Regions from separate parts of the Acidovorax sp. SRB_24 genome, predicted to be linked through region 2. Evidence: riboswitches for the same ligand, from Rfam matches in the RefSeq annotation. Region 2 holds a riboswitch; the other holds the start of a gene.
What was found. A riboswitch is a leader RNA that binds a small molecule or an ion and turns the genes downstream of it on or off. The one in region 2 is predicted to bind glycine.
Positions count from the first base shown of each region.

Region 1: linked by a shared signal. The riboswitch ahead of B2J89_RS04760 (trimeric intracellular cation channel family protein) and the one ahead of gcvT (glycine cleavage system aminomethyltransferase GcvT) in region 2 are both predicted to bind glycine.

Region 1 is NZ_MWOM01000009.1:16,610-23,997, reverse strand. It holds partial or broken gene B2J89_RS04765 (PBP1A family penicillin-binding protein) at 1-1,754, opposite strand, end outside; gene B2J89_RS04760 (trimeric intracellular cation channel family protein) at 1,815-2,429, opposite strand; glycine riboswitch at 2,653-2,743, opposite strand; gene lipA (lipoyl synthase) at 2,911-3,891, opposite strand; gene lipB (lipoyl(octanoyl) transferase LipB) at 3,906-4,586, opposite strand; gene B2J89_RS04745 (YbeD family protein) at 4,610-4,918, opposite strand; gene B2J89_RS04740 (ATP synthase subunit I) at 5,170-5,637, shown strand; gene atpB (F0F1 ATP synthase subunit A) at 5,657-6,520, shown strand; gene atpE (F0F1 ATP synthase subunit C) at 6,571-6,819, shown strand; gene B2J89_RS04725 (F0F1 ATP synthase subunit B) at 6,854-7,324, shown strand; gene B2J89_RS04720 (F0F1 ATP synthase subunit delta) at 7,335-7,388, shown strand, end outside.
Region 2 is NZ_MWOM01000002.1:21,438-28,825, reverse strand. It holds gene B2J89_RS00795 (PAS domain-containing sensor histidine kinase) at 1-749, opposite strand, end outside; gene gcvP (aminomethyl-transferring glycine dehydrogenase) at 856-3,771, opposite strand; gene gcvH (glycine cleavage system protein GcvH) at 3,796-4,170, opposite strand; gene gcvT (glycine cleavage system aminomethyltransferase GcvT) at 4,259-5,395, opposite strand; glycine riboswitch at 5,441-5,553, opposite strand; glycine riboswitch at 5,567-5,669, opposite strand; gene B2J89_RS00775 (TRAP transporter large permease) at 5,676-6,953, opposite strand; gene B2J89_RS00770 (TRAP transporter small permease) at 6,950-7,388, opposite strand, start outside.

The sequences.
Region 1 (7,388 bases), on a different contig from region 2:
GCATAGGCCTGCGTGAGTTGCAAGGGCGTGATCGCTCCCGCTCCCAAGGCCAGCGGCAGGCCAGGAGGGTTGAGTTCAGGCACAAACCCGAAACGGGAGGCGAACTGCTGCACATACTCCGCGCCCGCCGCCTGCATCAGATTGACGGCAACCAGATTCTTGGACCGCACCAAGCCCCGCCGGGCCGAAATGAAGCCTTCATAGTTGCCGCCGTAGTTGCGCGGGCTCCAGGCTTTTTGGCCCCGTGCCGAGGGGGTGACCACCCGCTGGGTATCGTCGACCAGGGTGCCAGGAAAGTAGCCTTTTTCCAGCGCCGCGGAAAAGACGAAAGGCTTGAAGGTCGAGCCCGGCTGGCGCACCGCCTGCACTGCATGGTCGAAATTGTTGAACCGGAAGTCGAAGCCGCCCGTCAACGCCAGGATCTCCCCTGACTCGGCATCGATGGACACGAGCGCCCCCTCCATCTTCGGCAGGTGGCTCAAGTGCCACCGTTGCTGCGCATCGGCCAGCACGCGGACCACGGCGCCCGGGCCGATGCGTGTGCGCGCTGGCGCATCCGGCATGAGGGCGCGGCGGGCGCTGGCGCTCAGCGCTTTGCGGGCGATGTGGACCGGTGTGCCGTCGCGCAAGGCCGCCACGATGCCTGCCGTGTCCGAGGCCTCCAGCACGATGGCTGCGCGCAACGCCCCACTGTCGCGGTAGGGCGCGAGCGCCTTCCGGATCGCTGGCAGATCGCCGCCACGGACCGGCGCGCTGGCACGACCTTCCGGCCCGGCATAGCCGCGCTGGCCCTGGGCATCGACCAGGCCCCTGCGCAACGCGCGCGAGGCGGCCTGCTGTTCGGGCAGGCTGATCGTGGTGTGCACATCGAGCCCCATCGAATAGGCGCCGTCGCCATATTGCGCGACCATCATCTGGCGCGCTTGCTCGACGGCATACGCGGCGCTGGGCACGATGGAACGGGAGCGGGGCCTCAACACCAAGGCTTCGGCGCGGGCCGCCGCATGGGCAGGGCCGTCCAGATGGCCGAGTTCCCGCATGCGGTGGAGGATGTGCTGCTGGCGGACGATGGCGCGTTCGCGGTTGGCCACAGGGTTGTAGGCCGAGGGGGCTTTGGGCAGTCCGGCGAGGAGGGCCGACTCGGCAACGCTCAACTGATCGAGGGTCTTGTCGAAATAGATGGACGCGGCCGCAGCGAATCCGTACGCGCGTTCACCCAGATAGACCTGGTTCATGTACAGCTCAAGGATCTTGTCCTTGCTGTAGACCGATTCGAGTTTGTAGGCCAGCAGGATCTCCATGATCTTGCGGCTGTAGGTCTTTTCCCGGCTCAGGAAGAAAACGCGTGCGACCTGCATCGTGATGGTGCTGCCGCCCTGGGCATGCTCTCCCGCCCGGAGATTGCGCCAGGCCGAGCGCGCCAGGCCCGAGAAGTCCACCGCGCCATGTTCGTAGTACCTGGCATCCTCGATCGCCAGCAACGCTTGCCGCATGGTCTGCGGGATGCGCTCGATCGGCACAAATTCGCGCCGCTCCTGGCCATACTCGGCCAGCAAGCTGCCATCCCTGGCATAAATCCGCATCGGCAGCTTGGGGTCGTAGTCGGCGAGGTGGTCGATCGCGGGCAAGCGTTGCCACAGCACGTAGAGGCCGTACGTTGCGCTGAGGGTGGCGCAGAGGAACAACCCGATGACCACACCGGCCACAAAGGGCCATCGCGAACGGGTTTTTGCAGGGGGGGTATTGGGGGTCATGGGAAGGGGTTTGGCCACCGCGTTGGCGATGTGCGCTCCGCCAGGGGCCTGCGCGCTGCGCTATTCCCAGCGCTGCTGAAAGGAAAATGTGGGCAGCTTCCAGCCTTGCCAGATCGCCAGCAGACGCAGTGCCAGGCCCACCCCGAAGCTGATTCCCGTGCTCAGATCGACATCGACGCCGAACTCCAGCAGGGCAAGAAACACGGTGCAGACGATCAGCGAGACGACCGCATACAGCTCACGCCGAAACACCACGGGCACCTGGTTGCACAGGACGTCGCGGACGATGCCGCCAAAAATGCCGGTGATCATCCCGGACATGACGACCACGGGAAAGGCGTAGTCCATCTCGCGCGCGACATTGCAGCCGATCAAGGAAAACGCGATCAGTCCCATGGCGTCGAGCACCAGAAATACCCGCTTCAACTGCTGCATGTGGGACGCCACCACCGTGGTCAGCAGTCCGGCAGAAATCACCAGGTAGATGTATTCCGGGTGCTGGGTCCAGCCGATGGGAAAGTGGCCGAGGATCATGTCGCGCACGGTTCCGCCGCCGAGCGCCGTGACAAAGGCGATCACGGCGACGCCGAACATGTCCATGTTGCGACGGCCGGCCGCAAGGGCGCCCGACATGGCTTCGGCGACGATTGCCACCAGATAGATGGCGGTCAGCACGCCGGCCCCTGGCAAGCAGCAACCGGCCGCTCGACGAGCGTGAAACAAGGGAACGAAAACATCGGGGGACGACACCTCAGAGGCAGGGCGCGCGGTGCCGCGGGCCCTGGAGCGCCTCTCCCTCTGTCCTTTTACCTGAGAGTTTCGGCTGCGCGAGCAGCCTGCCCCTTCGGTGGGTCATCAACGCGCAAAGTGCGGTATGTGACCTCTCTCCAGTCGGCGAAATGGTTTTGCGGTCCGGTATGCCTGAGCGATGATGGGAGCTTGCGCCTTCGGCGGAGGCGCAAGGCGCCTCTCTCTCCCGCAAAACAAGCCGATTGTAACGGACGCCTGCCAGTGCCGTCGGCCTCCGTCGGCTGCCACCGCATTCGTGCGCTTGCACGGCACGCCGTTCAGGCCGGGAAGCGCGATGGGCCGCTGCACTTGCCGCTCGGTGCGCACCCGCTTCTCATCTGTTCCATCCACCACAGCGGGGTGGCATTCACACACCGGCAGCGTGGGCCTGCTGGTCGGCGTGGTAGCTGCTGCGCACCATGGCGCCCACGGCAGCGTGGGAAAAGCCCATCTTGTAGGCCTCTTCCTCAAACATCTTGAAAGTGTCGGGGTGCACGTAGCGGCGCACCGGCAGGTGGCTGCTGGACGGAGCCAGGTACTGGCCGATGGTCAGCATGTCGATGCCGTGCGCGCGCATGTCGCGCATGACCTGCAGGATCTCCTCGTCGGTCTCGCCGAGGCCGACCATGATGCCGCTCTTGGTCGGCACGTTCGGGTGCAGGGCCTTGAACTTTTTCAGCAGGTTCAGCGAGAACTGGTAGTCCGAGCCCGGGCGCGCTTCCTTGTACAGGCGCGGCGCGGTTTCCAGGTTGTGGTTCATCACATCGGGGGGCGCGGCCTTGAGGATTTCGAGCGCGCGGTCGTCGCGGCCGCGGAAATCGGGCACCAGGATCTCGATCTGCGTGCTCGGCGAGAGTGCGCGGATGTGCTGGATGCATTCGACGAAATGGCCCGAGCCACCGTCGCGCAGGTCGTCGCGGTCCACGCTGGTGATCACCACGTATTGGAGGCGCAGCTTGGCAATCGTCTGGGCCAGCTTGAGCGGCTCGTCCTGGTCGAGCGGATCGGGGCGTCCATGGCCCACGTCGCAGAACGGGCAGCGGCGCGTGCACTTGTCGCCCATGATCATGAAAGTGGCCGTGCCCTTGCCGAAGCATTCGCCGATGTTTGGGCAGCTCGCTTCCTCGCAGACTGTGTGCAGCTTGTTCTCGCGCAGGATGTCCTTGATCTCGTAGAAGCGCGTGGTCGGCGAGCCAGCCCTGACGCGGATCCATGCGGGCTTCTTGAGCACTTCGCCCTGCTCGACCTTGATCGGAATGCGCGAGAGCTTGGCGGCGGCCTTTTGCTTGGCCAGGGGGTTGTAGGCTTCGGTGGACTGCGCTTCGCGGACGACTTCAGGGGGGCTCATGGCGTGTAGGCGGTTCAGGGAGCGAGCCGGGTGCAGAGCTGTTGGCCCAGCACCTGGGCGGCTTCGTCCCAAGTGGTGTGGACCCCGATTGTAGAAAGGTCCACCGTTTGCAAGCCGGCATAACCACAAGGGTTGATGCGCGCAAAGGGTTCGAGGTCCATGGCCACATTGAGCGCGACGCCGTGGTAGCTGCAGTGGCGACTGACCTTGATGCCCAGCGCCGCGATCTTGCCCAGTCCCGCGAAGTCGGGCGCGCCGCTGGCGCCGTGCTGCGGGCGCTGCGGCAGCAGCGCATGGCTGCGCGGGTCGTCCAAGCGCACGTAGATGCCGGGGGCGTGGGCCACGCGGTGCCCGGTCACACCGTAGTGCGCGAGCGTGCGGATCACGGCCTCTTCAATGCGGTAGACCAATTCCTTGACGTAATAGCCGGCGCGCCGCAGATCGACGAGCGGGTAGGCCACCACCTGGCCCGGGCCGTGGAAGGTGACCTGGCCGCCGCGGTTGGTGGCCACCACGGGGATGCCGCCGGGCTGCAGCACATGCTCGGCGCGGCCCGCCAGGCCCTGGGTGAAGGTGGCAAGGTGCTCGCACAGCCAGAGCTGGTCGGGTTCGTCCGGGGCGCGCTCGGCGGTAAAGGCCTGCATGGCCTCGTAGGTGGGCAGATAGGGCACCTGGCCCAGGGTGCGGATCTCCATCGGTATCGGTGCCTCGCCCCGGCTCAGAGCACGACCTTGACCAGCGGGTGCGAGGACAGCGCGCGGTACAGGTCGTCCAGCTGCGCGCGGCTGGTGGCCGTGACGGTGATGGTCACGCCCAGGTAGTTGCCGGCGCTGCTCTGGCGCAGTTCAATGGTCGATGCGTCGAAGTCCGGATCAAAGCGGTGCGCCAGTTCCGTGACGGCGTGCACAAAACCGTCGACCTTGGCGCCCATCACCTTGATCGGAAAGCGCGACGGATACTCGATCAGCGAGTCCCGGCGGGGGTCGGGGACCGGGGCGTCAGCAGGAGAAGGCGGAGATTTTGTCATGTCGATGCTCTTGATTTAATAGCTATTGACGCAAGCCCATTGCGCGCCAAGGGCCCATTTTCCTTGTATTCCGAGTGGCCTGCCAAGGCGGCGGACGAATGCCGCGGCGTTGGATTCGCGCCACAGCTGTTCGGCGCCGTGCGCGGGGCATGGCATTGCGCGCCGCGGGATATTGGCCTGCGCCACGGGTTTTTACTTATAATCAGGGGCTTTGTGGAAGTTGCTGTCTGTAACCTGTGGGGAGTTCCATGGTGAATCCAAGCGCCCCAAGGCCTGAAGCTGAGGATGAAGAACCCGACTTCAAGCCCCTGACGGCGCAAGAGGCGCAGGCATGGCGCAAGCGCCATCCCGCCCTGTCGGTCTGGTGGCTGGTGGGTGCGCAGGCGCTGGTGGGCGTGCTGGTGGCAGTGGCCACGGGCCTGTGGACAGGCAAGGCCTTTCTGGCCTGGTCGGCTGCCTATGGTGCTCTGGCGGTGGTGTTGCCATCGGCCTTGTTTGCGCGTGGCATGGGCCGTGTGCGGGCTTCCGGGGGTGCCGCATTGGCGGGATTCTTTGGGTGGGAGATGGCCAAGATTGCATTGACTGTCGCCATGCTGGCGGCAGCGCCGAAGTTGATTGCACCGCTGAGCTGGCTGGCCTTGCTGGTGGGCATGGTGGTGACAATGAAAACGTACTGGATTGCGCTGTGGGCGCGGCCTGGTGTCCGAAAAACCGATTGATATAGAGAAGAGTTGTCCGATGGCCGCAGAAGCGCACGCTCCGACTGCAAGTGAATACATCGTTCACCACCTGCAGCATCTTCAGAACATCAAGCAGAAATCCATCATCGACATGTCGGTGATCAACTATGACTCCGTCATCGTGAGCGTGTTGGTGGGTTTTCTGGGGCTGTTCGTTTTCTGGCTTGCTGCCCGCAAGGCGACGTCCGGCGTGCCGGGACGCTTCCAGGCGGCGGTCGAGATGATGGTGGAAATGGTGGACAACCAGGCCAAGGCCAACATCCACAACGCGCAAAGCCGCAAATTCATTGCGCCGCTGGCACTCACGGTGTTTGTCTGGATCTTCCTGATGAACGCCATGGACTTGCTGCCCGTGGATCTGCTACCCGTGCTCTGGCAAGGGGCCACAGGCGACAGCCACGCCTACCTGCGCATCGTGCCCACGGCCGACCTCTCCACCACGCTGGGCCTGTCGTCCGCCGTGCTGATCCTGTGCTTCTTCTACAGCATCAAGATCAAGGGCATGGGCGGCTGGGCGCATGAACTGGTGACCGCGCCGTTCGGCACCAGCAAGAATCCCGTCTTCGCCCTGATCCTGGGCGTGGTCAACCTGCTCATGCAGGTCATTGAATACGTTGCCAAGACCGTCTCGCATGGCATGCGACTGTTTGGCAACATGTACGCTGGTGAGTTGGTGTTCATGCTGATTGCCCTGATGGGTGGTGCTGCTGCCATGTCGCTCTCTGGTGTGTTGCTCCCTGTGGGGCACATCATTGCGGGCTCGATCTGGGCGATTTTTCATATTTTGATCATCACCCTGCAAGCCTTCATTTTCATGATGCTGACGCTGATTTACCTCGGCCAGGCGCATGAAGCCCACTGACCATTCCTTTCTTTCTTTTTCAACCTTTCTTTCTTAAATCAGGAGTCATCATGGAAAACATTCTCGGTCTCGTCGCTTTGGCTTGTGGTCTGATCGTTGGTCTGGGCGCTATCGGCGCCTCCATCGGCATCGCTTTGATGGGCGGCAAGTTCCTGGAAGCTTCGGCACGCCAGCCTGAGCTGATCAACGAACTGCAAACCAAGATGTTCATCTTGGCCGGTCTGATCGACGCGGCCTTCCTGATCGGCGTGGCCATCGCCCTGCTGTTCGCTTTCGCCAACCCCTTCGTTCTGGCCTAAGCCCCGATCAACGCCCAACTAGAAAGGTGTTGCCGTGAGTATCAACGCGACCCTGTTCGTTCAGGCCATCGTCTTCTTGATCCTGGTGCTGTTCACGATGAAATTCGTGTGGCCCCCGATCGCGAAGGCGCTGGACGAACGAGCCCAGAAAATCGCCGATGGCCTCGCTGCTGCCGACCGTGCCAAGTCCGAGCTGACCGCTGCCAACCAGCGCGTCGAGCAGGAACTGTCACAGACGCGCAACGAGACGGCTACGCGTCTTGCGGATGCCGACCGTCGTGCACAGGCCATCATCGAAGAGGCCAAGGCCCGTGCCACCGACGAAGGCAACAAGATCGTCGCCGCTGCCCGTGCCGAGGCCCAGCAGCAGAGCATCCAGGCCCGCGAGGCGCTGCGCGAGCAGGTCGCCGCGCTGGCGGTCAAGGGCGCCGAGCAGATTCTCCGCAAGGAAGTCAATGCCGGCGTTCACGCCGATCTGCTCAACCGCCTGAAGACCGAGCTGTAAGGGGACAACCATGGCCGAACTCGCCACCATTGCCCGCCCTTACGCCGAAGCCCTGTTCAAGGCC
Region 2 (7,388 bases):
CACTGGAACAGCACCGCTGCCGTGGGGTTGAAGACCGTGATGCGCTGGTGCTGGTCGACGCAGACGATGGCGTCGAGGGCGGAGTTGATGACCGCTTCGAGCCGGCGTTCGCTGGCGTGCAGCTGGGCGTTGCGCTGCTGCAGTGCCTGCGCGCTGTGCTGCAGCGCCCGTCGCTCGGCCAGCAGCGGGCCCTGGTCGATGACGGCGCAGAGAAACTGCAGCAGCGTGGGCTCGCCGTCCTGCGGCGCCTCGATGCGGGCGATGTGCAGGTCGCCAGTGATGTGGCTGTGCGCACCGCAGCGGAACACCACTTCGGTCGCCTCGCCGTGGCCTTCGGTGCGCGCGCGCGCAAAAGCCTGCTGCACGCGCTCGGTGTCTGCGGCGCTGACGAAAGGCAGCAGCGACGTGAGAGGGCGGTCGCCTTCGGTGGGCTGGAACGAGCGGTGCGCCATCGCATTGGCCTGTACCACCATGTCGTGCTCGTCGAGCACCATAAGGGCCAGCGGCACGCTCGAAAACAGCGTCTCGAAGCGCTCGGAGGCGCTTTCGGCCGCTGCCTGGCTGTAGCGCAAAACCTTGTTTTGCACCTCCAGTTCGGCTTGGTAGGCGCGCAGCTCGGCGATCAGGCTGGCCACGGCGCCGGTGGGCCGGTCGGCCATCTGCCGGCGATCGGTGTCGGCGGCCGCGTCCGGCGGTGGCGCTGGGGACTCGGCGGTGCGCAGAAGAAAGGAGAGGTCGGGGCGGCTCATAAAGGGGGTGGCCGCACAGGCCGGCGGCAGCTGCGCTGCGCGCCGGGGTGTCGGCTGCGGCAGTGTAAGCGCGCCGCCGCCTGCCGACCGCCCGCGGCGGGCGGACTCAGGCTTCGTAGTCGCCGACCGGCAGGCAGCTGCAAAACAGGTTGCGGTCGCCGTACACGTTGTCGACGCGGCCCACGGGCGACCAGTATTTGGTCTGGCGCAGCGAGGGCACGGGGTAGGCCGCCGCCTCGCGCGGGTAGGGGCGGGTCCACTCGTGGGTGAGCAGGCTCTCGGCCGTGTGCGGTGCGTTCTTGAGCGGGTTGTCGTCCTGCGGCCAGGTGCCGGCCTCGATCTGGCGGATCTCGTGGCGGATCGCGACCATCGCGTCGATGAAGCGGTCGATCTCGTACAGCGTCTCGCTCTCGGTGGGCTCGACCATCAGCGTGTTGGGCACGGGGAAGGAGAGCGTGGGGGCGTGGAAGCCGTAGTCGATCAGCCGCTTGGCCACGTCCTCGGCCATCACGCCGCTGCTGTCCTTGAGCCCGCGCAGGTCCAGGATGCATTCATGCGCCACATGGCCGTTGGCGCTGGCGTACAGCGTCGGGTAGTGGGACGCCAGGCGGGCGCTGATGTAGTTGGCGCTCAGGATGGCGGTCTCGGTGGCGGCCTGCAGCCCTTCGGCGCCCATCATGCGGATGTACATCCAGCTGATCGGCAGCACGGCGGCATTGCCCAGCGGCGCTGCGCTGACCGCGCCCACGCCGCCCGCCACACCGCCCGCCACACCGCCCGTGGCATGGCCGGGCAGGTAGGGCACGAGGTCCTCGACCACGCACACGGGGCCGACGCCGGGGCCGCCGCCGCCGTGCGGGATGCAGAAGGTCTTGTGCAGGTTCAGGTGGCTCACGTCGCCGCCGAACTCGCCGGGCGCGGCCACGCCGACCAGCGCGTTCATGTTCGCGCCGTCCACATAGACGCGGCCGCCGTGCTGGTGTACCAGGGCGCACAGCGCTTTCACCTGGGTCTCGAACACCCCGTGCGTGCTGGGATAGGTGATCATCACGCAGGCCAGGCGGTCGCTGTGCCGCTCGCATTGGGCCTGCAGGTCGTCCAAATCCACGTTGCCGTTGGCGTCGCAGGCGGTCACCACGACCTGCATGCCCACCATCTGGGCGCTGGCGGGGTTGGTGCCGTGCGCGCTGCTGGGGATCAGGCAGATGTTGCGGTGGCCCTGGCCCTGGGCCGCGTGGTAGGCCTTGATGGCGAGCAGGCCGGCGTATTCGCCCTGCGAGCCGGCGTTGGGCTGCAGGCTGATGCCGGCGTAGCCTGTGGCCTGGCACAGCCAGGCGCGCAGCTGCGCGTCGAGCTCGGCGTAGCCCTGCAGCTGGTCGGCCGGCGCGAACGGGTGCATGTTCGCGAACTCGGGCCAGGTGATCGGGATCATTTCGCTCGTGGCGTTGAGCTTCATGGTGCACGAGCCCAGCGGGATCATGCTGCGGTCGAGCGCCAGGTCCTTGTCGGACAGCTGGCGGATGTAGCGCAGCATGGCCGTCTCGGAATGGTGGGTGTTGAAGACCGGGTGCGTGAGGTAGCTGCTGGTGCGGCGCAGCCCGGCAGGGATCAAGGGCTCGACGCCGTCTTCAAAGGCGTCGAAGCTTGGAAGCGGCTGGCCGTCCTGCGCAAAGATCTGCCACAGCAGCTCGATGTCGGCGCGCGTGGTGGTTTCGTCGAGCGAGATGCAGAGATAGTCTTCGAAGTAAATTCGCAGGTTGGCGCCCATCTGCACTGCGCGAGCAGCTATGGTTTTGGTAGCGTCATCGGTTTTCAGCGACAGGGTGTCGAAGCAGTGTTGCGGGCGCACGGGGGCCCCCAGCTGTGCGAGGCCCTGCGCCAGGATGGCGGTGTAGGCTGCCACGCGCTGCGCAATGCGGCGCAGGCCCTGCGGCCCGTGGTAGACCGCGTACATGCTGGCGATCACCGCCGGCAGCACCTGGGCGGTGCAGATGTTGGAGGTGGCTTTTTCGCGGCGGATGTGCTGCTCGCGTGTCTGCAGGGCCAGGCGGTAGGCCGGGTTGCCGTGCGTGTCCACGCTCACGCCGACCAGGCGCCCGGGCAGCGAGCGCTTGAACTCGTCGCGGCAGGCCATGTAGGCGGCGTGCGGGCCGCCAGCGCCCATGGGCATGCCCAGGCGCTGCGTGGTGCCGACGACGATGTCGGCGCCCCATTCGCCGGGCGGCGTGATCAGCGTGAGGGCCAGCAGGTCGGCTGCTGCGATGAAGGCGGCCTGTCGGGCGTGGGCTTTCTCCACGTCGGCACGCAGGTCGTCGATGCGGCCGCTGGTGGCGGGGTACTGGGCCAGCACGGCGAAATAGTCGCCGTCCAGCGCGGCGTCCCACTGTTCGCGTGAATCAGCGAGCACGACCTCAATGCCCAGCGGCTGGGCGCGGGTCTGGATGACCTCGATGGTCTGCGGGTGCGCGTCGCCGGCCACGATGAAGCGGTTGCTGCGGGATTTGACCGAGCGCTTGGCCAGCGCCATGGCCTCGGCGGCGGCCGTGGCCTCGTCGAGCATGGAGGCGTTGGCCATGGGCATGGCCGTGAGGTCGCACACCAGGGTCTGGAAATTGAGCAGGGCTTCGAGGCGGCCCTGTGAGATCTCGGCCTGGTAAGGCGTGTAGGCCGTGTACCAGGCCGGGTTCTCCAGCACGTTGCGCAGGATGACGCCGGGCGTGTGCGTGCCGTAGTAGCCCTGGCCGATGAAGCTGCGCAGGACTTTGTTCTTCGATGCCAACGCCTTGAGTTCGGCCAGCGCCTGCGCCTCGGTCACCGGCGCGGGCAGGTCCATGGCGCGGCTGCGCGCAATGGAACGGGGCACGATGGAGTCGATGAGGGCGCGGCGCGAGGCCTCGCCGACCACCGACAGCATGTGCGCCTCGTCGGCCGGATCGATGCCGATGTGGCGGGGCAGGAATTCGGTGGCGTTTTCGAGCTCGCCGAGCGGCGAAAGGTTCTGCAGGGCGGAGGGCATCGGCATGGGAAGGGCCAGTCTGGAAGGGGGTTAGGCGTTCTGGGCGAAGTCGGTGTAGGCGGTCTCGTCCATGAGCTCGGTCAGTTGCGCCGGGTCGCTGAGCTTGACCTTGAAGAACCAGCCTGCGCCCAGCGGGTCGGAGTTGGCGAGCGACGGGTCGGCGCGCAGGGCTTCGTTGACTTCGACGATTTCGCCGCTCAGCGGCATGAACACATCGGCCGCGGCCTTGACCGACTCGACCACGCCGGCGACATCGCCCTGCGCAAAGGTGGCGCCGACTTCGGGCAGGTCGACGAAGACCACGTCGCCCAGCGCGTCTTGCGCGTGCACGGTGATGCCGACAACGGCGGCCTGGGGGTCAGCGGCGTTGACCCATTCGTGGTCGCGCGAGTAATGGATGGACATGGAACAGTTCTCCGGTCAAAGTGGTGGAATCAGGAATGTAACGGGCGGCGCAGGCAAAAAACGCATGGGCGCACGCCCGCAGCTGCGGTCAGCCGCGGTGGTAGCGCGTGGGCACGAAGGGCGTGGGCGCCACCACCATGGGCACGGGCTTGCCGCGCACGAGGGCGAACAGTTCGGTGCCAACGGGGGCGTAGTCGGGCTGCACATAGGCCATGGCGATGGGCTGGTTCAGCGTGGGGCTCAGCAGGCCGCTGGTGACCTGGCCGACGGCCTGGCCGTCCAGGTTCTCCAGCACGGCGGGTTCGCGCACGGGGACGCGCTCTTTGGCGACCAGGGCGACGCGCTTGCGCGTGAGCAGGGCGGGGTCGTCGAGCTGCGCCAGCACCGTGCCGGCGCCGGGAAAGCCGCCCGCGCGCGCGCCGCCGCTGCGGCGCACCTTCGAGATCGCCCAGTTCAGGCCCGCCTCGGGCGGCGTGGTGCTGGTGTCGAGGTCGTTGCCGTACAGGCACAGGCCCGCTTCCAGGCGCAGCGAGTTGCGTGCACCCAGTCCGATGGGCTTGACTTGGGGCTGCGCCAGCAGCGCGCGCGCCAGGGTGTCGGCCTGGGCGGCGGGCACGGAGATTTCAAAACCGTCCTCGCCGGTGTAGCCGCTGCGCGTGACAAAGCAGTCGCTGCCCGCGATGCGGAAGTTGCCGCCGGTCATGAACACCAGCTTGTCGGTGCCGGGCGCCAGGCGCGCGAGCACGGCTGCGGCGTGCGGGCCCTGCAGCGCCAGCAGGGCCTGGTCGGGCAGCGCAATGACCTGGCAGCGCTGGCCGATGTGGGCCTGGATGTGCGCGATGTCGCCCAGCTTGCAGGCGCCGTTGACGATGGCGAAGATCTCGTCCTGCGCCACGCGAAAAAACATCAGGTCGTCGATGATTCCGCCCGCGTCGTTGAGCAGCAGGCCGTAGCGCTGCTTGCCCACGGGCAGGTCGACGACGTCGACGGGCATCAGGGTTTCGAATGCGGCCGCGGCGTCGGGTCCGATCAGGCGCAGCTGGCCCATGTGCGAGACATCGAACAGGCCGGCTGCCTGGCGCGTGTGCAGGTGCTCGGCCATCAGGCCGGCGGGGTACTGCACGGGCATGGAGTAGCCGGCGAACGGCACCATGCGCGCGCCCAGTTCGAGGTGCAGCGCGTTCAGCGGCGTGGTCAGCAAGGGGGCGGCGGCGGTGGCGGACATGGAGATCTCCAGGGCAAATGGGGGCCGTGGCCCACAGGCCACGCGATTTGCCCTGCTGTCCGCTTTACCTGAGAGATTCGCCCGGCGCTGCACAGCGCGGGGGTTGCTCCTTCGGTGGGTGGCCGCTGGGGCGGCCACCTCTCTCCAGCAAGGGAACGCCCGCATCCCTGCGGGCGCTTGTCAGTCCTTTTGCCTGAGCGTTTGGTTTTCACCTGCGCCTTCGGCGGTACCGCGCACCAGGCAATGGCGGGGCACTCTCTCCTGAACCGGCGAATTCTACCTACTTTGCGTAGACCAGATCGCGCAGCGCGAGCGACAGCGAGGGCACGTAGGTGATGACCATCAGGCAGGCCAGGATGACCAGCACAAAGGGCAGCAGGTGCGTGACGATGCGGTCGAGCGAGATGCGCGCCACCGTGCAGGCGGCGAACAGGTTAACGCCGAACGGCGGCGTGATCATGCCGAGCGCCAGGTTGACCACCATGATCAGGCCAAAGTGCACCGGGTCGATGCCGAAATGCTGGGCCACGGGCGCCAGGATGGGCGCCAGCACGATGATGGCGGCGCTGGTCTCGATGAACATGCCGATCAAGAACAGGGCCGCATTCACCCCGAGCAGGAACAGCGCGGGCGACTGCAGCACCTCCTGCAGCCAGCGGCCGATCGCGTCGGGCACGCCGGCGCGCGTGATCAGGAAGGCGAACAGCCCGGCGTTGGCGATGATGAACATGATCACCGCCGACGAGAGCACCGATTTGCGCAATATCGCGGCCAGGTCCTGGGGCTTGATCTCGCGGTAGATCACGACGCCCACCACCAGCGCATAGAACACCGCCACGGCCGAGGCCTCGGTGGGCGTGAAGATGCCGCCGTAGATGCCGCCCAGGATGATCACCGGCATGAGCAGCGCCCAGCCGGCCTGCAGCGTGGCGCGGCCGAGCGGCATGCGCCCCGTGCCGTCGTTCTTGCCCCAGCCCTTCCATTTGCAATAGAGCCACACGAACAGCATCAGCGCGCCGCTGATGAGAAAGCCCGGGCCAAAGCCCGCGATGAACAGTTCGCCGATCGACACCTCGGCGCTCACGCCGTAGAGGATCAGCGGAATCGACGGCGGAATGATCACGCCGAGCTCGGCGCTCGTGGCCTGCAGCGCGGCGGCGTAGCTGGTCGGGTAGCCGTGCTTGATGAGCGCGGGGATCAGGATGGCGCCGATGGCGAACGTGGTTGCCACCGACGAGCCCGAGACCGCCGCAAAGATCATGCAGGTCAGCACGCAGGTCATGGGCAGGCCGCCCTGCACGCCGCCGACGATGCTCTTGGCGAACTCGACCAGGCGGCGCGAGATGCCGCCGGTCTCCATCAGGTTGCCGGCGAGGATGAAGAATGGAATGGCGGCCAGCGGAAACTTGTTGATGGAACCGAACATTTCCTTCACGGAAATCAGCATGTGCGCGTTCGACGCCTGGATGCCCAGGATGGCCGCCAATCCGATGGACACCGCAACGGAAACGGTGAGCGCGAAGCACACCACCATGGTGGAGATCATGACGCTGGTCATTGCGCGGTCTCCAGTTCCATGCGGCGCGGATCGATCAGGTTGCCGATGATGCCGACCACGCAGAACACACCACCGGCCGGCATCGCCAGATAGGCCCAGAACATCGACACCGATTCGAGGCCCGCCATGCTCTGCACGGCGCCGCGCTGGGTGTAGTCCCAGCCCCACCAGATGATGATGGCGATCAGCGTGAGCGCGGCGAGCGCCACGACCCATTCCAGCACGCGCTGCAGATGGGGTGGACTCCAGCGGTAGAGCACGTCCACGCTGACCATGGCGCCCTGGCGGAAGGCCGCCGGGATGCCGAGGAACACCATCCAGATCAGGCTGAAGCGGATCAGCACCTCGGTCCACTCGGCGGGTTGCTCGAACACGAAGCGCATCAGAATCTGGAACATGCCGAGCGCGGACGCGATGGCGAGCATGGCGCAGGCG